4 regions of the Actinomadura sp. NPDC047616 genome follow, and region 4 is predicted to be linked to each of the others. Evidence: predicted binding sites of a transcription regulator. Region 4 holds the regulator's gene; each other region holds the start of a gene.

Region 1 (7,012 bases), on a different contig from region 4:
ACATCCGCAGCGCCGCCGCGCCCGTGCTGCGGCGGCTGCGGGACGAGACCGACGAGACCGGCGAGACCACCACACTGTCCGGGCTGGTCGGCGACGAACGCGTCTACCTGGACCAGTTCGAGAGCCCCCGCGAGGTCAAGATGACGATCGAGGTGGGCCGCCGGTTCCCGCTGCACGCGGGCTCGTCGAGCCGGGTGATCCTCGCGTTCCTGCCCGAGGGCCGCCGCGAGGCCGTCCTTTCCCGCCCGCTGGCCGCCCTCACCGACCGGACCATCACCGACGAGCCCGACCTCCGCGCGAGGCTCGCCGAGACGGCGCGCGACGGCGTCGCAGTCTCCCTCGGAGAACGCCAGGCCGACGCCGCCTCGGTCGCCGCGCCCCTGTTCGGCCCGGACGGCGAGGCGCAGGGCTCGATCAGCGTCTGCGGCCCCCTTCACCGCTTCACCCCCGAGGCCATCGCCCGCTACCGCACCCTTGTCCGCGAGGCCGCCGAGGAGATCACCCGGACCTGGACGGCCCACCGCTGACCTCGCGGCCGGCTCCCGCTCGGCCCCGCCGCGGCCGCATGGCGGCTGCCCGGACGCGTGGGACGGTGCCGCCGTGCGGGAGGCCGGAACGCGGACCGGCCCCGGTCGGCGCGACAACGCACCGATCTCGGGGCCGACCGTGGATCTCGGTCGTTCAGCTTCCGGAGACCGGCGTGGCCCGGCCCAGTGACGGCGGGCTGAACGGGGACCTCGCCTCCAGGTAGCGCCAGAGCGCGTCGCCGCCGTTGTAGAGGCTGCGGTCCTGCTTCTTCGCCTCGAACAGGGCGGTGAAGCCCGGCGTGGCGTTCTTGAGGAAGAAATTGTTCGCCAGGGTGGCGATACGGTACCTGGCCTGCGGCCGGACCGGCCGGTTGCCGATCCGGATATCACCCTGATCGATCCGGTGGCCGACCGGCTTGGCGGGGTCGTACGTGTAGCGGACGTTGCCGGAGACCGCCATCTGCCGGTACCGGACCGACCCGTCGGCGGCCTGCTGCCACTGGCTCTCCAAGAGCGCGTCGAGCTGGGCGCCGGTGATGTCGCCGCGCACCAGGCCGACGCCGATGCCGCTGTCGTAGACGGTGCCCAGAGCGACTTCGGAGAAGAGCACCCGGCCGGGAGCGTCGGCCGGGTTGGCCGGGTTGGCCGCGTACCGGATGTCGTTCCGGAGGATGCCCGGCATCGCGACCGCCAGGTCGGCCCGCCCGTCCTTGTTCGCCGCCCAGAGGAACGCGTCGGCGGTCGCGTTGTACATGGTCGACTCGGCGGCGTCTCCGGGCGCCCGGGTGAGATCGGCGGTCACCTTCGCCACCGGGGTGTTGCCCCGTTCCACCGAGCGCTTCTTCCAGTACTCCGCGATGCGCGACGTCTCCGGGTCGGGCGTCACGTCCTTGGTGTTGGCGTGGTTGACCGACGTGGTCCGGTCGCGCAGCACCTCACCCGTCCTCGGGTCGAGCTGGAGGTTGATCTCGTTGATCAACCGGCCGTGGTTGGCCGCCTCGACCACCGGCCGGGGCGTGCCGGCCGGATCGGGGAGCATGCAGTTGACCAGCGCGTGCCAGTGCCCGGTGACGATCGCGTCGACGTCCGGGCTGATCCGGGCGTTGAAGTCCACCACGGGACCGGACGGGCTGACGCACTCGTCGTAGCCGGCACCGGACTTCTGGGAGAAGCCCTCGTGTATGACCGCCACGATGGCCCGGACGCCCTGCCGGCGCAGGACCGCGGCGTACTTGTTGACCGTGTCGGCCTCGTCGAGGAAATCGAAGCCCTTCGGGGTGTACGACATCTGCTCCTCGGAGAGGAGCTTGGTGGTCGCGAACACGAAGCCGACCGGGATCCGGCCGCCGCGCCCGTCGTCGACGTACTCCACGCGGTACGGCGGCAGTTTCGGCTTGCCCGAGTGCTCGTCGACGAGGTTGCCGGAGTGGTAGTCGAAGTTCGCGCCCCGGAACCGGCGCCCGGTCGAATCGGTGAAGCACAGGTCGTCGTCGGGGCGCCCCTCGCAGGTGCCGTCGATCATGTGGCGCAGGAACGGATAGCCCCGGTCCATCTCGTGGTTGCCGACCGTCGAGAAGTCCAGCCCGATCGAGTTCAGGTACTCGATGGTCGGCTCGTTCCAGAACCAGCCGGTCTCGTTCGGCCACCCGGTGAAGTCGTCGCCGGCGGAGAAGAGGATCGAGTTCCGCTTTCCGGCGCGGAGCCGCTTGAGATGGGTGGTCAGGTACGCGCCGCCGCCGACCTGCTGGGCGGGTTCCCCGGCCCGCGCTCCGGGCACGGTGGTGGTGTAGTCACCGAAGTAGCCGTGCAGGTCGGTGATCGACAGCAGCTGCACCGGCACCGGCGCCCCGGCGGCCGACGTGGCCGCGCCGGCCGCCGGGGTCGCCGCGAGGGACATGACCAGTCCGGCGATGGTCCCCAGGGCCAGGGTGGCGCGTTTCCGTCTCCGGGCGAGGCCCGAGCGGAACAACAATCGTGGGGCGTGACGCATGTGGTCGGGCTCCATGTGACTGAAAGGATCTTGGTCACCCGGAAGCGTCCCGACCTGCGCTTAACAACGGATGAATGGTGGACCGGCTCGGCCTGACCAGGGCCTTACCAGGTATCCGCAGTACGCTCGAGGGCCGCTTCCGGCACCCAGCCGGACAAGCCGACGCACGCGTCAGGCCGACGCGTCACCGGGGAAGCACCCCAATCCTCAGGTCACCAGACCCTGCGCTAGCCGTAGACCACCTTGCACGCGAGTCCAGCTTGGCGAGGCACGCACGTCGCCCTGACGTCACGGTGCAGACGCGTCGACCCTGGTTGAGTCCGCACTCAACCAGTCCTGGGGTGGCACAGGGAAATCGCTGCCGTTTGCCGGGCGCCTGACGCGGCGAACGATAACGGCCGTCCCGAGCGCTCCCCCGGTCACACGGCATGGCACGGATGAAGCGCCACGTCCATACTGGGCCGCGTGATGAGCGACCCTTTGCCCCATGGGCCCTACCAACCGGCGCCCGGCGGTCCGCCGCCGAACAGAAGTTGGCTCCTGCCGCATCTGCTGCTGGGACTGGTGTTCGTGATCGCCGTGGTCGCCGTGGCCGCGCTGGTGACATTTCGGGTGCTGCGCGACCAGGAAGACCCTGATACGGGCGGGCCCACGGTGCTGAGTCGGCCGGTGCGGTTTCTCGCCGTCCAGAAGTCCGAGCCCGGCCCGTGCAAGCCGGGCCTGCTACCGGACCTGTCCTCCGTCGAATGCCTCCAGGTCGGGTCCGGCATGACGATCGGCCGGGTCGCCGACATCCGCGTCCGGCCGCCTGACGCCGCGCGTGGCCGTACGAGTCACGTCGTGGCCATCTCGCTCATCCGGCAGGACGCCCAGACGTTCGCCACGATGACGACGAAGGCCGCCCAGGCGCAGCCGCCCGCCAACAGGATCGCCATCATCGCCGAGGGCCGGGTGCTGTCCGCTCCGGCCGTCACCTCGCCCATCACCGGCGGGGAGATCGAGATCACCGGTTCCGCGAGCCAGTTCACCAAGGAGTACACCGAAGGTCTGGTCCATCGCATCACCGGCCGCTGAACCGGAGGGCGTCACGGCGCCGCCTTGTGCATCCGCGTCTGCAGGTCACCGAGACGCCGCCGAACGCCAGGCCCCAGGCGACCGGGGAGTGGCTGACAGTGCCCCGGACCAGCAGCGGGAACGTCGGTCGCACCGCGGCCAGCACGAGGCTCATCACCCATACCGTGAAGATGGCGAGGTCGACATCACGGGCGGGTAATCCTGGACGACGGGCGCGCGTGCTGGCTCTTCACTACCGCGTGGTGCAGACCCAGGTGATCCAGCGGCCGCCGCCCGCGTTGGATATCGCGTCCCTCTGGGCCGCGGCCCGTGTGGCGCCGCTGCCGCCCCAGTACTTGTTGGTTCTCGAGTTGTATGCGACCGCGCCGCAACCGTTGACGAAGGTCGTGAGGACCTTGCAGCCGGAACTGGGGCACTCGTTTAGCGCCCGCCGTCTCGCGGCGGCCGCGGAATCGTAGTCCCACGCTTTGCCGACGGCGCCGTTAGGCGCCACGGCGATGGCTCCGTAGTTCTGCGGTGCCGGTGCGTACGTGCGGTCCGGGGTGGACGGCGCCGAACTGGGCGGACTGTAGGTCGGCGGACTATAAGTCGGCGGACTGAACGTCGGGGGGCTGTAGGTCGGCGGAGTCGGGAGGCCGCGCAGCGTGGACCTCGCGGCCGCCGGTGTGCCTGGCGAGCCATCGGACCCGACCAGCAACCACAGGACGGCCCCGCCTCCGATCAGCAGCAGGAAAGCCCCGACGACCACGATGATGACGACGGCCGGGTTGTTGTTCGGCGGCCGCGGGCCGGGCGGCCCCCATCCCGGCTGTCCGGGCGGCATCGGGGGTCCGGGTGGGCCGGCCGGGGATCCGTAGCCGGGTGGATGGCCACCATGCGGCGGCTGAGGGGGTTGCACTGTGACCGCTCCCCGGGATGCGTCGATATCCGGAAGATCATAGCGACTTTTCCACCAGGACAAAGTGGTGGTGACAAGCGCCCACCCGCACCGCGTGGCGCCATCAGGGATTCGCCGACTATCGCTGGCAGTCACAGACGGAAGTGACTTGCTTCCCAGCGCCCCGCCCAGCAACACCACGAACACGTGTCCGCGGATGGGGACAGCACGCAGGTCAGCCCCCCAGCCAAGAAGGCGCCCCTCCCCCTCACCGCGACGACCGCATCCGGCCACACCACCCCGTGTCGGACCCGCGTCGCCAACACCTGGCGGCGCGGCTGGGCGCACTACTGGCTCGACAGCACGGCCGAGTGGCTGGCCTGGGTGCAGCACGAAGACCCCGAAGGGTAGCCCTGGCCGTGGTTCGGTTCGTTCGCCTACTGGCCAGAGTCGACCGCGCGCAGGGAGAGCGAACAGCCGCCGGGGTGATGCACTGGTCGCCGCGCGTACAGCCGACCTCCCTCCGGACGACAACGCCTGTTCGAACTCGCCGAAGCCGACAACTGGCAACCACGCGGTATTGGCCGAAGCTCCGTCCTGACGTCCATGCGCCCGCACCCCCGGTGGCGCTGGATTCAGTCCAGACGTGAATCAGGCCGCACCGGGTGCAAGTTGCTCAGCCTGTCCTCACGTCGCGCTTCCCCGCGTCGCGGTCGTCTGCTGCCAGGTCTGGCCACCTGGAACACCGGAACGGCCCCCGGTCAAGGTCGCGGAGCTGAACGTCGCCGTTGCCGTGCGGATCGGTGCCAGCGATGCCGCACCAGTGTCGACATCCTGACTGCTTGTTGGCTAGTGGTGGCCGTCGTGGCCTGGCCCCCGCCTGAGTACGAGCCCATTCGCGAAACGAGGTCGCCGCTGCGTACCGGACTTGGCTGGGCCACGGCCGACCGGGCGTCACCCGCTTCAGTATGACGGTCGTGCCTGACGGGCGGCATCAGGTGTGGCTCGATGCGCCATCGATGTCGTCTTGGGCCCCGGTGCGCTACTGAGCGTCTCGGCTGGTTGACAACCAGGACAACGGGCCGCGGGAGAGTCCCTGGCCGGGCTCGGCGGGGACGTCGTGCGCGCGGTGATCCCAGCATCGGCGACCGGGCTGACCGCTTCCCCAGATTTGCTCGGTGTCGTTCCTGCAGATGTACAACCACCCGGCCGAACAGGGCGTGATCCGCTTGGACGACCCAGCCCTGATCGAATAGGTTTTCGAATGTGGTTCCAGGTCTTCTCTGCGTGCCCGGCTGGCTGGACGACGCCGCCCAACGGCGGCTATCCCAGGACATCGACACGGCTCCCTGGTCGTCGCAGCTGCGGCGGCGCGTACAGCACTACGGGCACCGCTATGACTACGGACGTCGCGGCGTGGGCGGCGCCTCCGCCCCGCCGCTCCCCGCCTGGGCGGTGTTGCTGGCCGAACGGCTGCATGAGGAGGGCCACTTCGACCGCCCGCCCGACCAGGTGATCGTGAACGAGTACCTCCCTGGGCAGGGCATCAGCGCCCACGTCGACTGCGTGCCGTGCTTCGGTCCGGCCGTCGCCTCGGTCAGCCTGCTATCGGCGTGCGTCATGGAGTTCACCCACCCCGAGGAGGGGACGCGCGTACCGGTGCGGCTCGTGCCCGGCAGCCTGTGCGTGATGACCGGCCCGGCACGGTTCACCTGGCGGCACGCGATCCCCGCGCGCAAAAGCGACCCGGGGCCGGACGGACGCATGCCACGTGGCCGCCGGGTGTCGGTGACGATGCGAACCGTCCTGTGATCCCGGGCGCGGCCGAGGATGGTCAGGCGGGGCGCCCGACGCGTCGATCGCCGCCGGCTCTGCGGCCACCGGCCCGTCCATGAAAGTCACCCCTCCCGCACCAAGATCCCCTCGGCGTCGGATTAACCGATCCGGCATCGAGATTTCCCCGCCGAGACGGACGTAGGAGGCGAGGCTGTCCAGGTGGGGCGTGGGCCTTGGCCTGCAGGTGAGGAGCGGTGCGTACGGCGGCGGTCAGGTGGGTGAATGCGCCGTGGCGCAGCTTGTGCAGCGTCCAGTTGGCACGGTGCGGATCGATGGCGGAAGAGGCGGTCGTGAACAGGCGCTCGGAGCGCGGCCGGTGTGCGGGCAAACGTTGGGCGGCGCGGGGGCGCGGGGGCCGCTGGTGCGAGCGGCGGTCGGGTGAGGAACGGCAGCCCGCTAGTGCCTCCGGCGGTGAGGCGGGATTGCAGCCGGGCGGTGCCGGTCTGCCAGGGCACGTACTCGATCACTCTGCTGGTCGCGCCGGAACTCCAGATCCGGGTTCTCCATGTTCAGCGAGAACATCTCATCGGCACGCGCGGCGGTCTCGTACAGCAGCCGCCAGAAACACCCGCTCGCGCAAGTCGTGCCGGACGTCGCGAAACAGCTCATCCGGGCGGGCTCATCGTGCGGATGGGCCGCAAGGTCGCCGGTAGAGGGGGGTGCTGGGCTTCCGGAGCCGCACAGGTCCGAGACCGCTCCCCCGGCCCC
Region 2 (7,012 bases), on a different contig from region 4:
GTCGGCAAACCGCTGAGGAAAGGCGACAGGCATGGACCTGGACGTGGCGCGGATCGAGCAGGCCACGCGAGTGATCGATCCGGTGTTCCTCAACACCCCGCAATACCTCGACGAGCAGTTGTGCCGGGCGCTGGGCGGCCGCACGGTGACGGTGAAGCTGGAGACGGCCAACCCGGTGCGCAGCTTCAAGGGCCGGGGCGCCGATCTGATGCTGAGCGCACTCGCCCCCGGCACGCCGGTGGTATGCGCCAGCTCGGGCAACTTCGGGCAGGCCGTCGCCTACGCGGGACGGGCCCGCGGGATGCCGGTCGAGGTGTTCGTGCCCGAGACGGTCAACCCCGCCAAGCGGGAGCGGATGGAGACCCTCGGCGCCCGGGTCGTCGAGGCCGGGGCGGACGGTTCGTCGGCACGCAAGGCCGCAGCCGCCCACGCCCAACGCCATCCTGACCGCGTCTACCTGCAGGACGGTCTGCAGGCGGCGATCGCCGAGGGCGCCGGAACGATCGGACTCGAATTGACCCGCCACGCAGGTGAGCCGAGCTTCGACGCCGTCGTGCTCCCGGTCGGCGACGGTGCGCTGATCAACGGCGTGGGGCGCTGGATGAAGGAGCACGCTCCCGGCACCCGGATCGTGGGGGTCAACGCCGAAGGCGCCCCCTCGATGCTGGAGAGCCTGCGCGCGGGCCGCGCGGTCCGCCTCGACCGCGCTCGCACGTTCGCCGACGGGATCGCGGTGCGCGGTCCGCTGGAGGCTTCGGTGCGGCGGGCCCGCGTCCTGGTGGACGAGATCGTCCTGGTGACCGACGAGGCCATCGCCGCCGCCATGGAAGTGGCGGCGCGCACGCTCGGAATCGTCCTGGAACCGGCGGGGGCGGCGGGCCTGGCGGCGATCGCCGAGGGTGCGGTCGCCGGCGACCGATTGGCGACAGTGCTGACCGGCGCAAACCCGCGTCCCGAACAGGTCAGGGAGCTGGCGGCCCGGCTCACGTGCCCCGCGCGAACGTCGAGTTCCGCCGGACGCACGACCTTCTGAACAACAGGGAGAAGACATGAGCGCGACCACTGCTGTGAAGCGGCCGCCGGAGCCGGACTTCTCGGCGATCACACGACCGAGGAACTGATCGCCTACCGCGCTGCGGAGAACGGCTGACGCGCGTCCGGCGCGGCACGGTCTCGACGTCGCGGAACGCCTGCTCGACGGGGCGCCCATCGCGCCCATTCGCGGCGCCGACGCGGTCAACTATGGCTGGAACGAACTGAACACGGCCTACTGCGACAGGCTCGACATTCCGAACACCGGACTGCCCTATCACCTCACCTAGTCCGCGCCAGGCCCCCGATCTACGGTGGGCCCGCCGCCGCGCAAGCGGACTGGTGACCTGGCATGACCTGGTCTGCGGGTCGGCGGTGGACCGTCCGGCGGTCGCCAGGCGGGCAAGGCGGCCGATGCGGCGTTCCCTTGGTCGCGTGCGAGCCGAGCAGAGGGGCGCGCCGGCGTCGGTGCCCGGTCTGTCAGCGGACGCCTCTTGGGCGGTACTGGATGCTGATTCGAGGGCCGGAGTCCTTGGCGCTCTTGGGGATGCTGTGCTCCCAGGTGCGCTGGCAACTGCCGCCCATGACGATCAGGTCGCCGTGGCCCAGGTCGTAGCGGAGGGCGGAGCCGCCGGAACGGGGGCGCAGCAGGAGGGAACGGGGCGCGCCGACGGAGACGATGGCGACCATCGTGTCTTCCGTGCTGCCGCGGCCGATGGTGTCGCCGTGCCACGCCACGCTGTCGCGGCCGTCGCGGTAGAGGCAGAGACCGGCGGTGCGGAAAGGCTCGCCGAGTTCCTCGGCATAGTGGGCGTTGAGGGCCCGCTTGGCCTGGTCGAGGAGCGGGTCGGGGAGTTCGGCGTCCTCGTCGTAGAAGGCGAGAAGGCGGGGGACGTCCACCACGCGGTCGTACATGTGGCGGCGCTCGGCCCGCCAGGGGACCGCGGTGAGCAGGCGTTCGAAGAGCGCGTCGGCGCCGGCGATCCAGTTGGGACGCAGGTCGATCCAGGCCCCATGGGTGAGCGGGACGCGCCGGACCGAATGTCCGAGTTCGCGCGGGCCCGCCTCGTCCCAGGAGTCGAAGATCGAACCTTGGAGGGCGCTCTCCATGCGCTCATGCTACCCACCTGGTCAAACACATGTTCGAGGGCCTGGGAGTCCCTATCGGCCCGTGAGTCCGAGCCCCGAGCTCGGGGCTGAGCGGTGTTCCACGCATGCGGCGTCTCGATGAATGCCGCAACATCATCGTCCAGCGAAGGGTGATCCCGTCGGTGCCACCGCGTCATCGTTCCTGAGCAGCCCGGTCGCGGTCAGGTGACTCGGGTGGCCGACGTGCGTGGGGGGCCGCTTCCGGCCATGTAAGGTTTTTCGGCCGTCTATTCGATTACGGTGCCGGTGTGGGTGCTTCGGGAGCGGACGCGTACCGCAACGACGGGGTGGGAACCGCTGTCGCCTTGGTCAATGCGGTCACCGCCCGCGGCGCCCACGCCTCTGACGAAGGGCTGCGGGAGATTCTGCTGGCCTTCAAGTACGCGGCCGCGGAGCTGTCGGCGCCGGAGGCATCGACGTTGCGTCGCTGGGCCCGGGACCTGCGGCCGGTTTTCGAGGCCGAGGACGTGACGGCGGCGGTCGCCCTGCTCAATGGGTTGCTGGCCGCCGTCCCCATGCAGCCGCACATCTCCGACCACGGTCTGGGGCCGCACATGCACTACGCGGTGTCCGGTGCCGCGTTGCCCGACCGGCTCCGGGCGCACACCGCGATGGGGCTGGCGACCCTGGTGTGCGAGTACGGCGTCGACCGGCTCGGTGTCTGCGCACTGGACGATTGCGACCGGGTGTACGCCGACCTGAACAGGGGACGGCGGCGCCGCTACTGCTCGCGGGCCTGTCTCAACCGCGGCGGCGTCGCCGCCTTCCGTGCCCGGCGGCGGACGCCCGGGCCGTAGACCGCGCTGGAGGACCATGAGCCGTGCCGCCCGCCGCAACCTGTGCACGCTCGCACTGACACTGCTGCTGCTCAAGTCGACCTGGTTCTCGGCCTCCGCCGTGATTCCCCAGTTGCGCGCCGAATGGGGGTTGTCGGCGGGCGCGGCCGGCTGGCTGACCATCTGCGTGCAGTGGGGTTTCGTGGCCGGAGCGCTGGTGTCGGCGGCGACGAGCCTGCCGGACCGGATGGCTCCCGTCCGGCTGATCTTCGTCAGTGCTCTGGGCGCGGCCGCGGCCAACGCGGCGTTGCTGGCCGCCGACGGTGTCGTCGTGGCGAGCATGGTGCGCTTCGCGACCGGGTTCTTCATCGCGGGCGTGTACCCGCCGGCGCTCAAGCTCGTCGCCACCTGGTACCGGACCGGCCTGGGCGCGGCCATGGGGCTGCTGGTCGGCGCGCTCACCGTCAGCTCCGGGGCGCCGCATCTGGTCAACGGCCTGGGCGGGTTGGACTGGCACACCGTCATCTGGGCGACCTCGGTGCTCACCGCGCTCGGTGGGACGATCGTGGTGGTCGCCGTCCGCGAAGGCCCGTACCCCTTCCCGCGCGCCCGTCTGGAGTCGCGCCTCGTCGGACGGCTGCTGGCCGACCGCGGCACCCGGCTGGCGGTGGTGGGCTACCTGTGCCACATGTGGGAGCTGTACGCGATGTGGTCGTGGTTCCTGCTGTTCTACTCGGCGGCGCTGCGGCCGCGCGGTCTGGACGACTCGGCGCTGGCCGCCTACGTCACCTTCGCGGTCTTCGTGGCCGGCGGGGCGGGCAACTACGTCGGCGGTGTCCTCGGCGACCGCTTCGGCCGTGAACGCGCGGCGATCTGGATGATGGCCGGGTCCGCGGCCTGCGCGATGTTGATCGGTTCGCTGCTGCACGCGCCGCCCTGGGTGCTGGCGCTGGCGGGGCTGCTGTGGGGTTTCACGGTGGTCGCCGACTCTCCGCAGTTCTCGGCGCTGGTCACCGAGCTGGCCGACCAGCGGCTCGTCGGCAGCGCGCTGACGGTGCAGATGGCCTGCGGGTTCACCCTCACCGGCGTGACGATCTGGTTGGTGCCGGCGGCGGCGGACGCGGTCGGGTGGCAGTGGGCGTTCACCGTGCTGGCGCCGGGGCCGCTGTGCGGGATCGTCGCGATGCGGCTGCTGACACGTCACCGCGGCGCGCCGCCACCGCCGCCGGGACGCGGGGCGGCGGGCGTCGGCACGTGAGGATGTGGGCGTTCAGTCGGCCGCGGCGCGGATCTGCAGCTTGCGGCCGATGCCGTCGCGGAAGGCGTTGAGGGCCTCGGGGTAGCGGTCCAGGGCGAACCGGTCGCTGATCATGATGTCGGGGTCGATGACGCCGCGGCCCATCAGGTCCACGGCGCGGCCGAAGCTGTGCAGGACGGCCATGCTGCCGACGATGGTGATCTCGTCGTTGTAGACGCGGAACGGGGAGAAGCGGGCGGTGGCGTCGGCGGGCGCGACGCCGAACTGCTGGAACGTGCCACCGCGGCGCACGCGGGTCAGGCCGTCCTCGATGGCGGCGACCACGCCGGTGCAGTCGATGACGACCTCCCAGCCCTGCGGGCGGTCGAACTCGTCGGCCGAGGCGGCCACCGCGTCGGCGCCGAGACGGGTCGCGACCGGCAGCCGCGCGGCGTTCAGGTCGACCACCGAGATGGAGGCGGCTCCGGCGCGGCGGGCCAGTTGCAGCATCATCAGGCCCATCGTCCCGGCGCCGTAGATGAGGTAGTGGTCGCCCATGCGGCGGGGCAGCAGGTCGAATCCGCGCACCGCGCACGACAGCGGTTCGATGAGCGCGGCGTGCGACAGGTCCAGGTGTTCGGGGAGCCGGTGGCAGTTGGCGGCGGGTGCGAGCGCGTACTCGGCGCAGGCGCCGTCGCGGGTGACGCCGATGGCGTTCCAGTTCTCGCACAGGTTGCCCTGGCCGCGTTCGCAGTAGTGGCAGGCGCCGCAGAACAGCGACGGGTCGACGGCCACGCGGTCGCCGGTGCGCAGGCCCGCCACGCCCGCGCCGACGGCGACGATCTCACCGGCGAACTCGTGGCCGGGCACGATCGGGTACGGGGTGGGTGCGAAGTCGCCGTCGAAGATGTGCAGGTCGGTGCCGCAGATTCCGCAGGCGGCGACGGCGACGACGACCTGGCCGGGCCCGGGCGCGGGGTCGGGCACGGTGGTGACGGCCACGGTTCCGGGGGTCTCGATCAGCGCTGCTCGCATGTCGGCACGCTCCTTGTCAGCGGGGTGGATCTTCGGGCGGGTGGACGATCTGGACGGGGACGCCGAGGCCGCGCAGCGCGTCGATCTCCTCGGCGGGGGTGGCGGCGTCGGTCACGACCAGGTCGTAGCGGGCGGCGTCGCCGTAGGCGTAGGTGGCGGTCTTGCCGAACTTGGAGTGGTCGGCCAGCAGGATGTTGCGGCGCGCCGCGGCGAGCATGGCCTCCTTGACCTCGGCCGAGTCGCGGCTGGGGTGGAACAGGCGGCCCTCCAGCAGGGCGGTGGCCGACACGAACGCCTGCTCGGCGGTGATGCGGGCGAGCGCGGCGGTCACGTCGGGGCCCGAGCAGGAGTTGAAGTCGCCCCGGTAGCGGCCGCCGAGCAGCACCACCTCCACGCCGTCGGCGCGCCCGAGGATCATCGCGATCGCCAGCGAGTTGGTGACCACGGTGAGCCCTTCGACGCCGGCGAGGCGGCGGGCCAGCGGGTGCAGGGTGGTGGAGTCGTCCAGCAGCACGGTGGTGCCGGGACGGACCAGCCCGGCGACCGCCGCGCACAGGGCGTCCTTCTCCGTGGCGTGCAGGCGTTCGCGGAACCGTTCGGCGCGCTCGACGGTCAGCGACGGCAGCGCCGCGACCCGGCCGCGCAGCTTGCGCAGCAGCCGCCGCTCGACCAGGTCGTCCAGGTCGCGGTGCACGGTCATCAGGCTGACCCCGAACCGCGCGGCCAGGTCGTCGATGCGCGCCTCGCCGCGTTCCATGACGTGACGCAGGATGTCCTGGCGGCGTCGTTCCACGGCGGCCTCGGAGGGACGCCCCTTGCGGTTCACCCTCTCCTCTCAGGGGCGCACGACGGGTTTGATCGCGGTCTCGTCGCGGGCCGCCACGGTGAGCGCGCGTTCGGCCTCGGCCAGGTCGAAGCGGTGGGTGACGAGCCGGTCGAGGTCGACCTTGCCGGACGCGGCCAGCGCGATCGCGGTCGGCCAGGTGTTGGCGTAGCGGAAGGTGCCGGTGACCTGGATCTCGTGGCGCTGGACGTGGTCCAGCGGCAGCGGGATCTCATCGCCGCCCATGCCGATCAGCACGACGCGGCCGCCGCGGCCGACCAGGCGGATGGCCGCGCCGATCGCGGCGGGCACGCCCGAGCATTCCAGCAGCACGTCGGGTTCGAAGCCCGACACGGGACGTTCGGCGACGTTGACGGTGGCGTCGGCGCCCAGGTCGGCGGCCAGCTCCAGGCGGTGCGGCCGCACGTCGGTGACCATGACCTCGCCGGCGCCGAACGCGCGCGCCGTCTGCGCCGCGATCAGCCCGATCGGTCCGGCGCCGGTGACCAGGACGCGTGAGCCGGGGCCGACGCCCCCCTTCTGGCACGCCCACACCCCGACCGACAGGGGTTCCAGCAGCGCGGCGGCCTCGTCGGACAGGGTGTCCGGCACCGGGTGCGCCATGGCCTCGTGCACGACGACGTACTCGCTGAACGCGCCGTCGATCGGCGGGGTGCCGAAGAACCGCATGTCCGGGCACAGGTTGTAGTGGCCGGTGCGGCACTGGTCGCAGGTGAAGCACGGCACGCCCGGTTCGATGGACACGCGCTGCCCGGGGTGGTTGCGGGTGACGCCCGGCCCGACCGCCGCGACCACGCCGCCGGACTCGTGCCCCAGGACCAGGGGCCGGCGCACCACGAAGTTCCCGATGCGGCCCTCCTCGTAGTAGTGGACGTCGGAGCCGCAGGTGCCGACGGCGCTGACCCGTACCAGCACCTGGCGGGGCCCCGGTTCGGGAAC
Region 3 (7,012 bases), on a different contig from region 4:
CAGCAGGACGACGTCGTCGCCGCCCTTGGTGCGCTCCAGGATCTCGTGTGCGATGCGGGTGAGCGCACGCCGGATGTCGGGACCCTCCAGAACGGCCTTGTGCCCGGAGTCCTTTCCGGGATCGGTGGGCCGGGGGTCACCGTCCGCCACGCGCGCCTCCGCCGGCTCCTCCCGCCGGGGGGCAGCATTCACCACTGAAACCTCCTTTCCCGCCTCACGGGACGGGCCTTAAAGGACGCTCGTCCGTATCACCGTAGCAGTCCCCCCGCTCTGCCCCGTACCGGGGATACCGGGCGTCTTGCCTGGTGAGAGCGGTCACATTCGGGGAATGTACGGATCGGGCGCCGGACGTGACCGGTGCGCGCGACGGGCCGGCCCGATCCGGACGGTCCGGATCGAGACCTGCGGATTCGACCGCTTTTTTCCAATCAGCTTGACCTAGGGCCGTCCCCGTTTTACCGTCACTGTCCGTAACCATCGCTGGAGACGGACCCTTGGGGCGGTGCAGCCTCCGGGTCCGGGCTTCCCCCCGGGCACGAAGGAGCGCGTTCCGGGGGCCCGACAACGACGACGAAAGTGAGCCTGGGGGACCGCACATGCCGTCTGAATACGCTAAGGCTCTTGGGGCGCGCCTACGCGCCATCCGCACCCAGCAGGGCCTGTCCCTGCACGGCGTGGAGGAGAAGTCCCGCGGCCGCTGGAAGGCCGTCGTCGTGGGTTCGTACGAGCGGGGCGACCGCGCCGTCACCGTTCAGAAGCTGGCCGAGCTCGCCGATTTCTACGGCGTGCCGGTTTCCGAGTTGCTGCCCGGCGGAGCCGCGCCGAGCCCGCTCGGGCCTACACCGAAGCTCGTGATCGATCTCGAGCGTCTGCAGCAGCTTCCGAAGGACAAGGCCGGTCCCCTCGCCCGCTACGCCGCGACGATCCAGAGCCAGCGGGGCGACTACAACGGAAAGGTCCTGTCCATCCGGCAGGAGGATCTGCGGTCGCTGGCGGTGATCTACGACAAGTCGCCGTCCGAACTGACCGAGGAACTGATCGGCTGGGGCGTTCTCGACCCGGAGGCCCGGCGCGCCGTGGAGGCGTTCTGACCACCTGACCGGGAGCCCCTCGACCCGGCGTCCGGGGCCTGGTCTGCGAGACGAGCCCCTCGCCTCGCGTGCCAGGCCCCGGACGGCATCGCCCGCCGCATCACCACCGGCGCGTCACCACCGGCGCGTCACCACCGGCGCGTCACCACCGGCGCGTCACCACCGGCGCGGCGCCGCCGCGGCGACGGCGAGCACGCCCGCCATGGCGACCGCGCTGACGGCGAAGCCGAGCGCGAAGCCCCACTCGGCGGGGAACCGTCCGCCGTCCGGCACCGACGCCGTGACGATCACGGCGCTCACCTGCGTCCCCAGCGACGCCCCTACGGTGCGGAGCAGCGTGTTCACACCGGTGGCCACCCCCGTGTGCGCCGCGGGCACCGCCGCGACGACGAGCAGTTCCGCGCCCAGGGTCAGCGCGGCCAGCCCCGCCGCCAGCAGCACCGCCCCCCACCAGGCATCCGAGCGTGGGGCCCGGGCCGCCGTTTGAGCGTGCGCCCATCGGGGGGCGCGGGGGGAAGCGTGGCAGGTAGCAGGGATTGGCAGCAGGCGGCGCGGTGGTGGGCTGGATGTGCGGGGATGTCGCACCGGGCGTCCGAGGGGGCCGGGGCCGCCGTTGGTCCAGGGAGGGGAACGGCGGCCCCGGCGGGCGAGGCGGCCAGACCAGGGGAGGATGACCGCCTCGAGATGGGGGTCCGGGCGTCGCCCCGTGGGACACCGCACACGGGGCTGTGGCGGGGCCGACCGCGGGACGGCGAGCGGGCCGACTGGGCCCGGTCGGAGGTCTGCGGGGCCTCCCCCGGCTGGGCACCGAGGACAGGGCTGCGGCGAAGTCGGCCGTAGCTCACCCGGGCGGTGGCTTTGGGAGCGTCTTCTGGGTGGGTGTCTGGTCGAGGGTGGGGGGTGACGGAGCAGGTCGTGGGGTGGTGAGGTGTTGCGTGCTCCGGGCTTGGGTCAGCTGGCGCGGGAGTCGGGGATGGGGAGGGTGGGCTGGCTGGGGATGCCCAGGGTCTCCTCCACCAGGGAGACGAACACCTCGGCGTCGTGCAGGAGTTCGTCGGCCTCACGCGCGGTCACGGCGCGGGGCAGGCCCGCCTCGGCGGCGGCGCGCTTGTCGGCGCCGGCGGCGAAGAAGGCGGCCCACTCGCGCAGGGCGGGCTCGGCCTCGGGGAGCAGCACCCACACGCTGCGCGGACGGCCGCGGCGGTGGGTCTCCACGGGCTCCTTGGAGGCCAGCACCGCGGCGGCGGCGCGCAGCGCGGCCAGGTGGGCGCACACGTAGCGCACGGCGGGCGAGGTGGCCTCGGCCGCCTCGGCCAGGCCCATGCGGGCGGCCTGCAGCTGCCCGGTGGCCGTGTGGGCCGGGCGTGGGGCAGGAAGCGGGCGTGGACGTGGGCGGGGCAGGTCGCCGAACTGGGCGGAAGAGTGAACAGCGGAGTGGGCGCCCCGCGTGGTCTTCGTGACGGACATGGCCTGTCTCCTTCCGGCTCGGGCCGGCCTGGCCGGCCGGGCGGAGCGCTTCCCCTCGCTCCGCCCGGCCGTCCGTCCCGCCGGATCGCGCGCTGATCCGGCGGGGACGGGCGGGGGTTCCGGGGGACGTGCCCCCGTGAACACCGCGGACCCCGGCGACACCGGCCGTCGGGCCGGCGAGCAGGGGGCCGCGCCCCGTAGCCCTGGCACGGTCCGCGAGTCCCGTACCACGTCGAACATAAGTTCGACGCATTCACAGTAAACCGTCCCCATGACGATTCGTCAACGTGTTCGAACACGGCGACGATCGCCCTGGTCAGGGCCAGTAGAGCAGGCGGGTCCGACAGTCGCGGGCTAGGCCGGACGGCGCACGTGGACGGCGACCCCGTTGGCGACGATCTTCGGGAAGTACTCGGCGATGTGCATGGGCAGCCGCACGCAGCCGTGCGAGGCCGGGTGGTCCGGCACGCTCGGCGCGCCGTGGAAGGCGATGCCGCCGTTGAAGTAGATCGGGTTGTAGAGCCGGCCCAGCGGCGCGACGCGCCAGCCGTCGATGCGGCGCTGCGTGCGGTAGTCGCCGGTCGGGGTGACGGCGTGGCGGCAGTGCTCCTTCTTGGTCTTGGGGTCGGTGGTGCAGAAGCGCTCGCCGGACCCCGCCGAGACATGCGAGATCAGCCGCAGCCTGCCGTCCTTGTAGACGACGAGGTACTGGCGCGTCAGGTCGACGTCGACACGGTCGGCCTCACGCCGCTTGGTCAGCGGCTGGGGCTGCCTGGGGGCGTCCAGCGCCTTCCAGACGCCGGCGTCGACGGTGCCGTTGACCGCGAGGCGGTTGACCTTCTGGAAGGCCCACACCGCCATCTGGGTGGACGTCCCGAAGCGGCCGTCGGCGGTCCCCGGGTCGTAGTGGAGTTGCTTGAGGCGGGTCTGCAGCTGCCGTACGGCGTCGCCCTTGGACCCGAGCTTCAGCGTGGGACGCTGGGCGGGCGCGGCCGCCTGCTCGACGGTGGGGGTGGTGGCGCCTTCGGCGGCCGTCGCCGCCTGGGTCGTGAAGCCGGTCGCGACCACCGCGCCGGCCAGTACGGCTGCCATCCGTGCACGCATCCGCATACCTCCCTTCCTGGGCAAATGCACCCAAGGTACAGTTCTCGACACTCTAGAGTGCTGCCATGCATGCGAACGCCGAACGGGTGGCAAAGGCCCTGCGGGAGCGGGGCGCGACCGGCGAGATCGTCGAGCTGCCCGAACCCGCCCCCACCGCCCAGGCCGCCGCCGAGCAGCTCGGCTGCGCGGTCGGCGCGATCGCCAACAGCCTCGTCTTCGACGCCGACGGCGCCCCGCTGCTGGTGCTGACGAGCGGCGCCCACCGGGTCGACACAGGCCGGGTGGCCGCGCTGGTGGGGGCGCGCAAGGTCAGGCGGGCCACGCCGGAGTTCGTCCGGCAGGCGACGGGTCAGCCGATCGGGGGTGTCGCTCCGCTCGGGCACCCCGCCCCGATCCGTACGCTCGTGGACGTGTGGCTGGACAAGCACGACGTGGTGTGGGCGGCGGGCGGGCATCCCCACACCGTCTTCCCGACCTCGTACGAGGAGCTGGTGCGCATCACCGGGGGCGACCCCGCCGACGTGGGAGTGGACGAATGACGACCGAGATCTGGCACAACCCGCGCTGCTCCAAGAGCAGGGCCGCCAAGGCCGCGCTGGACGAGGCGGGGGTCTCCTACACCGAGCGCCGTTACCTGGACGATCCGCCGACCGCCGAGGAGCTCGACGCGGTGCTCACCCGTATCGGCGCCGAGCCGTGGGACGTGGCACGGCTGAACGAGCCCGTCGCCAAGGAGCTGGACCTGAAGAACATGGAACGCGACCGCGCGCGCTGGATCGAGGTGATGGTCGCCAACCCGGTGCTGATCCAGCGGCCCATCGTCCTGACCGGTGACGGCGTCGCGGTCGTGGCCCGCGACCCCGACTCGGTGCGGCGGGTACTCGACAGCGAGTGATGCCGGTGTGATTCTGGGGAACCGGACCCACGACGTTCGGGAGGGCGGATGACCGCGCAGATGCGCACCGGGCCGGCCGCGCGAAACGCCGACTTCCGCGGCATCGATCCGCCCGCGCTCAACCAGCTCCTCAAGCAGATGCAGGAGGCGGCCACGGCGATCCGGGGCTGGCTCAACGGCCACCGCCCCCCGCCGGGGGTGTCGGCCGCCGGGTACCGGCAGGCCGACCAGGTTGCGCAGTGGACGGCCGACCAGCTCGGCATGCTGACGCGCCGCTACAACTACGCGGTCACCCATCCCGACCGGGGCGGGGGCGTCCAGACGCCGCCCGCCCCGTCCCCGGCGCCGGGCCCGTCCGGCGGCCCGGGCACGGGTGCGACGCGGGGCGTCCCCACGCCCAGGGGCGGCGCCGGCAAGGGCGGGCAGCCGTCCAAGGGCGGCGGGGCGCCGTCGCGTCCGTTCAAGCCCGCCCCCGCGAAGCCGCCCCGCAACACGACGCCGAACGGCGCGGGCGACATCGGCAACTTCCCCACCCGGGAGGCCGCCGCCAAGGCCGCGCGTGCCGACGCGCTCGCTGTGTCCGCCGCGCTCAAGGACCACAAGCCCGTCCCCGATTCGGTGTGGAAGCACCTGAAGGCCAACGCCGACGACCCCGACTACACCGAGAAGCTCTATGAGCGGCTCGGCCCGGCCGGGGTCGCCGCCCTGCTCCAGGCGGCCGACGGGAACAAGACGCGCCTGGGCTTCGTGCAGGAGTCCCTGGGGACGGCCAGCCACCACCTCACGATGGACGTCACGTGGCTGCGCACGCTCCTGGAGGAGGCCGAGAGCCGGGAGGTCCGTTCCGTCGCGGTGCAGGTGCTCACCGGCGCGGACATGAGCCAGAAGGCCCGCGACGCGCTGGCCAAGCTGGGCCTGCACGGCCCGACGGCCGCCTCACCCCAGTCCGACCAGCGTCAGCCCGCACTCGAAACCTGAGACACAACAGACCTGAGAGGTCGTCATGGCCGCTCCGCCGCCCCCCGGGAGCCTGCCTCCGCCGCTGGACGAGTCCGCGGCGGCCAAGCTGTCGCCCCACGAGCGTCCAAACCCCGCCTACCGGCAGCTCTACCAGGCGTACGCCGACGCCTACGGCAGCATCGGCAGGCTGCGCCAGGCCCTGGACGCGCCCGTCAAGACGCTGGGCGGCACGGACGCCTGGCTGGGCCCGGAGGCGCGGCAGTGGGGCGGGCAGCTCGACGAGAACCGCGCCAGCCTGCAGAAGGCCGCCGACCGCATCCTGTGGGACATCTACGACCGCCTCAACGCCACCCAGCGCACCGTCCCGGCCTGAACGCCCCTCCTCCCCCTGGACGCCGTGAGGCCGCAACGCCCGTGGCCAGGGCGAAGCGATCGCTCGCCCCCGGCCGGACACAGGCGGCGCCACGGGCGGGTCTAGGCTCTACTGCGTGAGGGAGCCGAAGCTGCGCGAGATCGACCATCGTGCCTTCCTGCGCCGCCTGAACCCCATCGTGGAGGTGTACGCGGCGGCGATGCGGCCGCCCCGCGACCAGCTTCCGGGACGGCACACGATCATGCAGCGGCACGCCGCGTACCCGGGGTTCCGGGCGTTCGTGGCCGAGCGGCGCGGGGCGCTGCCGGGCCTGAACGGGCCGGTGCGCGGGTTCATCTACGGCTTCCACGGCGGGGCCGGGCAGTGGTGGCACGACGTGGTGTACCAGGCGCTGGCCGAGAAGGGCGGCCCCGAGCACGCCGCCGCCTGGATGGACGACGCGTTCGAGGTCGCCGAACTGCACGTGCATCCCGAGCACCAGGGCCAGGGCCTGGGCCGGGCGTTGCTGAACGCCCTGTGCGAGGGCCGTTCGGAGCGCACGGCGGTGCTGTCAACGCTGAACAGCCCGCCGGACTCCCCGGCCCGCAACCTGTACCGCTCGGTGGGCATGGTCGACCTGCTCACCGACTTCGAGTTCCCCGGTGGCGGCCCCCGCTACGCGGTCATGGGCGGCACGCTGCCGCTCACTCCCAGGCACTGAGCCCGGGCCAGGCCGGCGGCCCGGGCGGCCCAACGCCCCGGGATCAGGCGGTGGCGCGGGCCGGGCGGGCGGCGCTGTGGCCGGACTCCTCCAGCAGCGCGTACACCTCGCGGGTCGCCGTGGACTTGTTGAAGGTGATGAAGTGGATGCCGGGCGCGTCCTGGTCGAGCAGCTCACGGCACAGCTCGGCGGCGTGCTCGATGCCCAGCCGCCGCACCGCCTCGGGGTCGTCCGCGACCGCCTCGAACCGCTCGCGCACCTCGGGCGGGAACGGGGCGCCCGACAGCTGCTCGGAGCGCTCGATGGTGCTGAGCTGGGTGACCGGCATGATGCCCGGGATGATCGGCACGTCGCAGCCGGCCGCCGCCACCCGGTCGCGCAGCCGGAAGTAGTCCTCGGCGCGGAAGAACATCTGGGTGATC
Region 4 (7,012 bases):
TCCACGGCGCGCATGAACTCGTCCGACACGCGCACCGAGTTGTTGGCGTTCTGGTACTGGACGCTGACGATGTCCTTGCCGCCCAGGTCCATGTCGAACCCGGCGTCGCGCAGGGCCCGGATCTTGTTCTCCTCGCGGGCCTTGGTCTCGATGAACTCGGCGATGTCGGGGTGGTCGACGTCCAGCACGACCATCTTGGCGGCCCGGCGGGTGGCGCCGCCCGACTTGATCGTCCCGGCGGACGCGTCGGCGCCGCGCATGAACGACACCGGTCCGCTGGCGGTGCCGCCGGACGACAGCAGTTCCTTGCTGGAGCGGATGCGGGAGAGGTTGACACCGGCGCCGGAGCCGCCCTTGAAGATGATCCCCTCTTCCTTGTACCAGTCCAGGATCGACTCCATCGAGTCGTCCACCGAGAGGATGAAACAGGCGCTGACCTGCTGCGGGGACTTGGTGCCGACGTTGAACCAGACGGGGGAGTTGAAGCTGAACATCTGGTGGACCAGGGCGTGCTTCAGCTCGTGGTCGAAGATCTGGGCGTCCTCCTCCGAGGCGAAGTAGCCCTCGGCCAGGCCGGTGTCAACGTACACCTTGACCACCCGGTCGACCAGTTGCTTGAGACTGTGCTCGCGCTGGGGGGTGCCGAGGGCGCCGCGGAAGTACTTCGACGTCACGATGTTGACGGCGTTCACCGACCAGAAGTCGGGGAACTCCACCCCGCGCTGCTCGAAGTTGACGGAGCCGTCCCGCCAGTTGGTCATGACCACGTCACGACGTTCCCAGCGGATCGTGTCGTACGGATGCACGCCGGGCGTGGTGAAGATCCGCTCGACCTTGAGCCCCTTGCGGCTCCCCCTGCCGCGCCGGGCCGCCGAGCCGCTCACCGTCTCCGTCATGACCTTCCCCCTCTCGGGCCCTCCCGCCGGGCCCTGTCCAGGAATAACCCCGCCCGCCGGCCGTTTGCTCCCGGCCGCGGGCGCTCTCAACAGTCGTGAAGCCCGCCCCTCACAGGGGCCGGCCAGGCTCCCCCGAGGAACCGGCCTTGGTACGCAGTGACTCGATCTCTCTGGCGAAGTCGTCCAGCGTCTCGAAACCCCGGTACACCGAGGCGAACCGCAGGTAGGCGACCTCGTCGAGCTCGCCGAGCGGGCCGAGGATGGCCAGTCCGATCTCGTGCGAGGGGATCTCTGCCACCCCCGTCGCCCGGATCGCCTCCTCCACCCGCTGCCCGAGCTTGGCCAGCGCGTCCTCGTCGACGGGACGGCCCTGGCAGGCGCGGCGCACGCCGGCGATGATCTTCTCCCGGGAGAACGGCTCGGTGACGCCGCTGCGCTTGGCCACCATGAGGAGCACGTTCTCCTGTGTGGTGAACCGCTTGCCGCATTCCGGGCACGACCGGCGGCGCCGGATGGCCGATCCGTCGTCGGTGGAGCGGCTGTCGATCACCTTGGTGTCAGGGTTGCGGCAGAACGGGCAGTGCACGCGTTCCCTCCTCCCCTGACAGATCAAGCCACACGAGAAATCGTCCCCCACAAGACACAACTTGTGGCTAATGACACCCGTGTAACTACTAGATGTTGTGGTCAACCGTAGGACGCCCGGAGGGGCAACGCAACCTGGATCACGACCCCCGTCAGTAGACCCTCGTCACACCGGGCCCACCGACCCCGTCTCGGCGTGTCGCTTCCACCGGACCCCAAGAACCCCCACAAACCACCCAAACCCCCTTTGCCGTAAGGCTTCTCGCGTCCCCCGCCGAAGCCTTCGGACGGGAGGTCGCCTCGCACGGTGAGGCCAACCCACAAGTCCCCAAAAATCGCCACATCACTACAGCCGGCCCGCCGCGATGGGTGACGGCGGGCCGGGAGCGACCGTACTCCAGCGGAGCGGGTGCGAGCGGCGGATACGGATGGATGGAGGCGACCGCGAAGGCGGTGCACCAACGCGCACGGCGGCGGCAGATCTGGCCGTGCCCAGCGTGACGCCGCGCGAGGCGGGCCGACGCCCTGGCCCAGACCCGGCGGGCGGCGGCTGCCATGGCCGTGACCGCGCGCACTACGCCGCCCGGGTCTGGGCAGCAGCGGCTCGGCCCCTTTGGCTGGTGGGGCCGAGCCATTGGTGTTCGCCTCGCGCCCCGTCGGCAGAGCAGGGCGTACCGCTCCGGCTTGGTGGGGAGAGTGAGGCGGCTGCCGCCGCAAGAGCGCGACAGCTGTTACGGCGTGAATGCGGGGGTTAGTCGTTGGCGGGGAGGCGCAGGCGCTGGCCCGGGCGGACGATTGTGGTGGACAGGTTGTTGAGATCCATGATGCGGCGGACCAGCAGGTGGGTGTCGTCGCGGGGGCGTTCGCGCCGGGCGATCGTCCACAGGGAGTCGCCGTTGCCGACGACGACCGTCTTGCCCGGGCGCACGCCCGGGTCGGACGCGTCGGGGCCGCCGGCGCCCGCGCGGGCCGTCGCGGTCAGCCACAACGCGACCAGGAGCGGCACCGCCAGCAGGCCGATCATCACGATGCGGCCGCGCCGCGTCAGCCGCAGATCGTCCCACGCGCCCTCCGCCGGAGCCCCCAGGGGCGGCGGTGCGTGCTGGATGTGTGTGGTGAGGGCCGGAGCTTCGGCCGTTATGCAGTGTGGGTGGAGCGAACCCGCCATCTCGGTCCCCTTCGTGACCGACAGCCGATCTTCGAATGCATATTCGATCGAACGTCTGTACGATGTTGTACCGCAGCCCCCCGAGAAACGCGAGTACATTCTTCGAACAATTGTTTGATCATTGCAGCCGGACGCGATAACGTTCGGCAAGGAGTGACGGAGCGAGCGTCGGGAGGCGACGAGCGATGACCAAGGTCCGGGAGCTGCCCGACGGCCCCATGGACGAGGCGGGCCTGACCCAGCGGCAGCGCATGGTGCTGGAGGTGATCCGCGACTCGGTGCAGCGTCGCGGCTACCCGCCCTCGATGCGCGAGATCGGCGAGGCCGTCGGCCTGACCAGCACCTCCAGCGTGTCGCACCAGCTGCGCGCGCTGCAGCGCAAGGGATACCTGCGCCGCGACCCCAACCGGCCGCGCGCCGTCGAGGTGCGGGTCCCGGGCGCCACGCCGGTGCGCACCGACACCGAGAACTTCGACGCGCCCGGCGCCGGCCAGGACACCGCGCCGCGTCCCGCCCCCGCCTACGTGCCGCTGGTAGGACGGATCGCCGCCGGTGGGCCGATCCTGGCCGAGGAGGCCGTCGAGGACGTGTTCACCCTGCCCAAGCAGCTCGTCGGCGAGGGCACCCACTTCCTGCTGAAGGTCACCGGCGACTCGATGATCGACGCGGCGATCGCCGACGGCGACTGGGTCGTGGTGCGCCAGCAGCCGGTGGCCGAGCAGGGCGACATCGTCGCCGCGATGATCGACGGCGAGGCCACCGTCAAGACCTTCAAGCGCCGCGACGGTCACATCTGGCTGGTCCCCCAGAACCCGGCCTACGAGCCGATCCCCGGCGACGAGGCGTCCATCCTGGGCCGCGTCGTCGCCGTCCTGCGCAAGATGTGACGTCCCGGCCCGGCGCGGCCAGGTCACTCCCGCGCGCCCGTCACCGGCCCCCAGGGCGGTGGCGGGCGTTCGCATGCGCCCCGCGCTGTGCGCAGGAGGCGTCATCTCGACAACCGCGTGCGGACGCACTCGTCTCCACCCATTCCAGTTCCAGCTCGTCCACGAGCGCCGCTCGGCGCCCGCGCCCAGGCGCGCCTGCCAGGCCAGGCCGAGACACGGCCGCGGCGGTGGTTCTCCGCTCGCGGCCGTCAGGCTCGGATTCGGGCCCGCCGGTGCCTGGACCGCGGGCTGCGCGGCCGATGCGCCGCGTCAGCCGGGCGGCTCTCCCGGGGCGCGGACGCGGGACGGGCCGACGCCGGCCAGTCCCGCCAGGGCCGGATGGACCCGGCCCACATCGACTGTAATGATCTCGTACTCGGCCACGCCCGCGCAGACGAACGGGTCATTCTCGGCGATCTTTTCGATCTCGGCGCGGTCGGTCCCGCGCGCGATGATCGCGCCGCCGTGCTCGGACGGCACCGTCTGGCCCGAGGCCAGGAACGTGCCCGCCCGGTGGTGGCGTTCCAGGTACGCCACGTGGGCGGGCACGTGCGGCTCGACCTCGTCCTCGGTGCCGCGGTAGCGCAGCAGCAGGAGGTGCAGCGTGCTCATTTGGCGGGCACGATGTTCACGATCTTGGGCGGACGGACGATGACGCGCTGGATCCGTGCGCCGGCCAGAGCCTCGTTGACCTTGGCGGAGGCCAGCGCCAGCCGCTCCAGCTCGTCCTCGGCGATGTCGGGCGGCACCTCCAGGCGGTCGCGGACCTTGCCCGCGACCTGGACCACGCAGGTCACCGACTCGCGCACCAGCAGGGACGGGTCGGCCGCCGGCCAGCCCGCGGTCGCCACCGACGGCTCGCGGCCCAGCCGCTCCCACGCCTCCTCGGCGGTGTAGGGGGCGAACAGCGACAACAGCACCGCGATCGTCTCGGCGGCCTCCCGGACGGCCGGGTCGGCGGGGCCGGGGCCCTCGTCGATGGCGCGGCGGGTGGCGCTGACCAGCGTCATCAGCCGGGCGATCGCCACGTTGTAGCGGTGCTGCTCGATCAGCGTCGTGGCCTCGTCGATGGTGCGGTGGGTGACGCGCCGCAGGTCGACCGAGCCGGCCGCGGGGTCGGTGCCGGGTGCGGACGTCACGTCGGTGGCGATGCGGTGCACGCGCGTCAGGAACTTGGCCATGCCGGGCTGCGACACGTCGGCCCAGTCGATGTCGTCCTCGGGCGGCCCGGAGAACAGCATCGCCAGGCGCACCACGTCGACGCCCCACTGCTCGATCTGCTCGCCCAGGTCGACCATGTTGCCCAGCGACTTGGACATCGCCTTGCCGTTCAGGATCACCTGGCCCTGGTTGACCAGGCGGGTGAACGGCTCGGTGAAGTCGATCATGCCCAGGTCGTACAGCACCTTGGTGAAGAACCGGCTGTACAGCAGGTGCAGGATGGCGTGCTCGACGCCGCCGGTGTACTGGTCGACCGGCATCCACTTGCGGACCTGCTCGACGTCGAACGGCCCGTCCTCGTACGTCGGCGAGCAGTACCGGAAGTAGTACCAGGACGAGTCGACGAAGGTGTCCATGGTGTCGCTGTCGCGCTTGGCCGCGCCGCCGCACTTGGGGCACTCGACGTTGACCCAGTTCTCGGCGGCGGCCAGCGGCGAGGTGCCCTTGGGCCTCAGGTCGGCGCCGCGCAGGTCGTCGGGCAGCCGCACCGGCAGCTGGTCGTCCGGCACCGGGACCTCGCCGCAGGACGGGCAGTGCACGATCGGGATCGGGCAGCCCCAGAACCGCTGCCGGGACACCAGCCAGTCGCGCAGCCGGAAGTTGACCGCGGCCTTGCCCAGGCCCTTCTCCTCCAGGATCTCGATGATCCGGGTGATCGCGTCGGCCTTGTTCAGCCCGTCGATGGGGCCGGAGTTGACGATGCGCCCGTCGCCCGTGGTGGCCACGCCGGTCTCGGCCGGGTCGGGCTGGCCGGTCTCGACCACCACGCGCACCGGCAGCCCGAACTTCAGCGCGAAGTCCAGGTCGCGCTGGTCGTGCGCGGGAACGGCCATGATCGCGCCGTGGCCGTACTCGGCCAGCACGTAGTCGGACGCCCAGATCGGGATGCGCTCGCCGTTGACCGGGTTGATCGCGTACCGGCCCAGGAACACGCCGGTCTTCTCGCGCTCGGTGGACAGCCGCTCGATCTCGCTCTCGTGGGAGACCTGCTCGCGGTAGGCCTCGAACGCGGCGCGCTGCTCGGGGGCGCAGATCTCCTCGGCCAGCTCGGCGTCGGCGGCCACCACCATGAAGGTGGCCCCGTGCAGGGTGTCGGGGCGGGTGGTGTAGACGGTGACCGGCTGGTCGCGACCCTCGATGACGAAGTCGACGTCGGCGCCGGTGGAGCGGCCGATCCAGTTGCGCTGCATCAGCAGCACCCGGTCGGGCCACTTGCCCTCCAGGGCGGCCATGTCGTCCAGCAGCCGGTCCGCGTAATCGGTGATCTTGAAGTACCACTGGGTCAGCACGCGCCGCTCGACCAGCGTGCCGCAGCGCTCGCAGTGGCCGCCGATGACCTGCTCGTTGGCCAGCACGGTCTGGTCCTTGGGACACCAGTTGACCCGGCCGCCGCGCCGGTAGGCCAGCCCGCGCTCGTAGAAGCGCAGGAACAGCCACTGCGTCCACCGGTAGTACTCGGGGTCGGAGGTGTGCAACCGCCGCGACCAGTCGAAGGACGGGGCGTACCGCCGGAACGACGCCTCCTGGGTCGCGATGTTGTCGTAGGTCCACCGCACCGGGTCCGCGTTGTGCTTGATCGCGGCGTTCTCGGCGGGCAGGCCGAAGGAGTCCCAGCCCATGGGGTGCAGGACGTTGTAGCCGCGCTGCGTCCAGTAGCGGGCGGCCACGTCGCCGATGGCGTAGGCCTCGGCGTGCCCCATGTGCAGGTCGCCCGAGGGGTAGGGGAACATGTCCAGCGCGTAGCGGCGCTCGCGGCCGTCGTCCTCCTCGACCACCTTGAACGGGTCGAGCTCCGCCCAGCGGGCCTGCCACTTCTGCTGAATGGCCCGGGGGTCGTACCCGTCGTTCAGGGAGGCGGGCCCCCCTGAACCTCCCTGCGTGGCGCGGGAGGTGTCGTCGCTGCTCACGGTCGCTACTCCACTGGTCCTCTTGGTACCGAACGGCTCTGGCTGCGGGGCCTCGGCTGGTGCGCTGCCGGTTCCGGGAGACGATCCCCGGCCCCCGGCGGCCCCGCCGAAGGACAAACACGAAACGACCCCTCGCCAATGGAGGGGTCGCCGCGCCGACTGGTTCGTCCGTCAGCGCGGCCGGCTGAGAAGCAGCCTTCCTGTCCGCATATACCAAGACTAGCGCAGAAGCAAGGCGGGGCGGGGACGCACCCGGACACACGTCCCGGGGGAGGCGCGTGGCCGGAAGGCCCGGGCGCGGCGGAATTG

The links. The regulator LexA, encoded in region 4, represses DNA repair genes until DNA is damaged. The targets are predictions, from matches to a motif close to TCGAACANNTGTTCGA.
Region 1: a site for LexA is predicted at 5,717-5,732, ahead of ABZ801_RS36065 (alpha-ketoglutarate-dependent dioxygenase AlkB). Genes of this name have one in related genera too.
Region 2: a site for LexA is predicted at 2,164-2,179, ahead of ABZ801_RS34105 (alpha-ketoglutarate-dependent dioxygenase AlkB). Genes of this name have one in related genera too.
Region 3: a site for LexA is predicted at 2,791-2,806, ahead of ABZ801_RS06870 (SAV_6107 family HEPN domain-containing protein). Genes of this name have one in related genera too.

Annotation. Positions count from the first base shown of each region.
Region 1 covers NZ_JBEYTB010000020.1:123,880-130,891, reverse strand. Annotated here, with positions in the region: gene ABZ801_RS36090 (IclR family transcriptional regulator) at 1-527, shown strand, start outside; gene ABZ801_RS36085 (bifunctional metallophosphatase/5'-nucleotidase) at 682-2,424, opposite strand; gene ABZ801_RS36080 (hypothetical protein) at 2,986-3,591, shown strand; gene ABZ801_RS36075 (DUF4189 domain-containing protein) at 3,824-4,414, opposite strand; gene ABZ801_RS36070 (hypothetical protein) at 4,676-4,879, shown strand; gene ABZ801_RS36065 (alpha-ketoglutarate-dependent dioxygenase AlkB) at 5,735-6,280, shown strand; gene ABZ801_RS36060 (hypothetical protein) at 6,810-7,012, shown strand, end outside.
Region 2 covers NZ_JBEYTB010000018.1:111,269-118,280, reverse strand. Annotated here, with positions in the region: gene ABZ801_RS34110 (pyridoxal-phosphate dependent enzyme) at 32-1,033, shown strand; gene ABZ801_RS34105 (alpha-ketoglutarate-dependent dioxygenase AlkB) at 1,513-2,142, opposite strand; gene ABZ801_RS34100 (CGNR zinc finger domain-containing protein) at 2,430-2,978, shown strand; gene ABZ801_RS34095 (MFS transporter) at 2,995-4,215, shown strand; gene ABZ801_RS34090 (zinc-dependent alcohol dehydrogenase family protein) at 4,228-5,229, opposite strand; gene ABZ801_RS34085 (DeoR/GlpR family DNA-binding transcription regulator) at 5,246-6,055, opposite strand; gene ABZ801_RS34080 (NAD(P)-dependent alcohol dehydrogenase) at 6,065-7,012, opposite strand, start outside.
Region 3 covers NZ_JBEYTB010000002.1:576,440-583,451, forward strand. Annotated here, with positions in the region: gene pyrR (bifunctional pyr operon transcriptional regulator/uracil phosphoribosyltransferase PyrR) at 1-150, opposite strand, end outside; gene ABZ801_RS06860 (transcriptional regulator) at 597-1,091, shown strand; gene ABZ801_RS06865 (hypothetical protein) at 1,248-1,532, opposite strand; gene ABZ801_RS06870 (SAV_6107 family HEPN domain-containing protein) at 2,043-2,558, opposite strand; gene ABZ801_RS06875 (L,D-transpeptidase family protein) at 2,913-3,662, opposite strand; gene ABZ801_RS06880 (YbaK/EbsC family protein) at 3,728-4,201, shown strand; gene ABZ801_RS06885 (arsenate reductase family protein) at 4,198-4,557, shown strand; gene ABZ801_RS06890 (hypothetical protein) at 4,606-5,535, shown strand; gene ABZ801_RS06895 (hypothetical protein) at 5,561-5,890, shown strand; gene ABZ801_RS06900 (GNAT family N-acetyltransferase) at 6,006-6,590, shown strand; gene metF (methylenetetrahydrofolate reductase [NAD(P)H]) at 6,634-7,012, opposite strand, start outside.
Region 4 covers NZ_JBEYTB010000009.1:50,340-57,351, reverse strand. Annotated here, with positions in the region: gene ABZ801_RS21980 (vitamin B12-dependent ribonucleotide reductase) at 1-896, opposite strand, end outside; gene nrdR (transcriptional regulator NrdR) at 1,006-1,482, opposite strand; gene ABZ801_RS21970 (LysM peptidoglycan-binding domain-containing protein) at 2,233-2,649, opposite strand; gene lexA (transcriptional repressor LexA) at 2,835-3,536, shown strand; gene ABZ801_RS21960 (YciI family protein) at 3,846-4,187, opposite strand; gene leuS (leucine--tRNA ligase) at 4,184-6,646, opposite strand.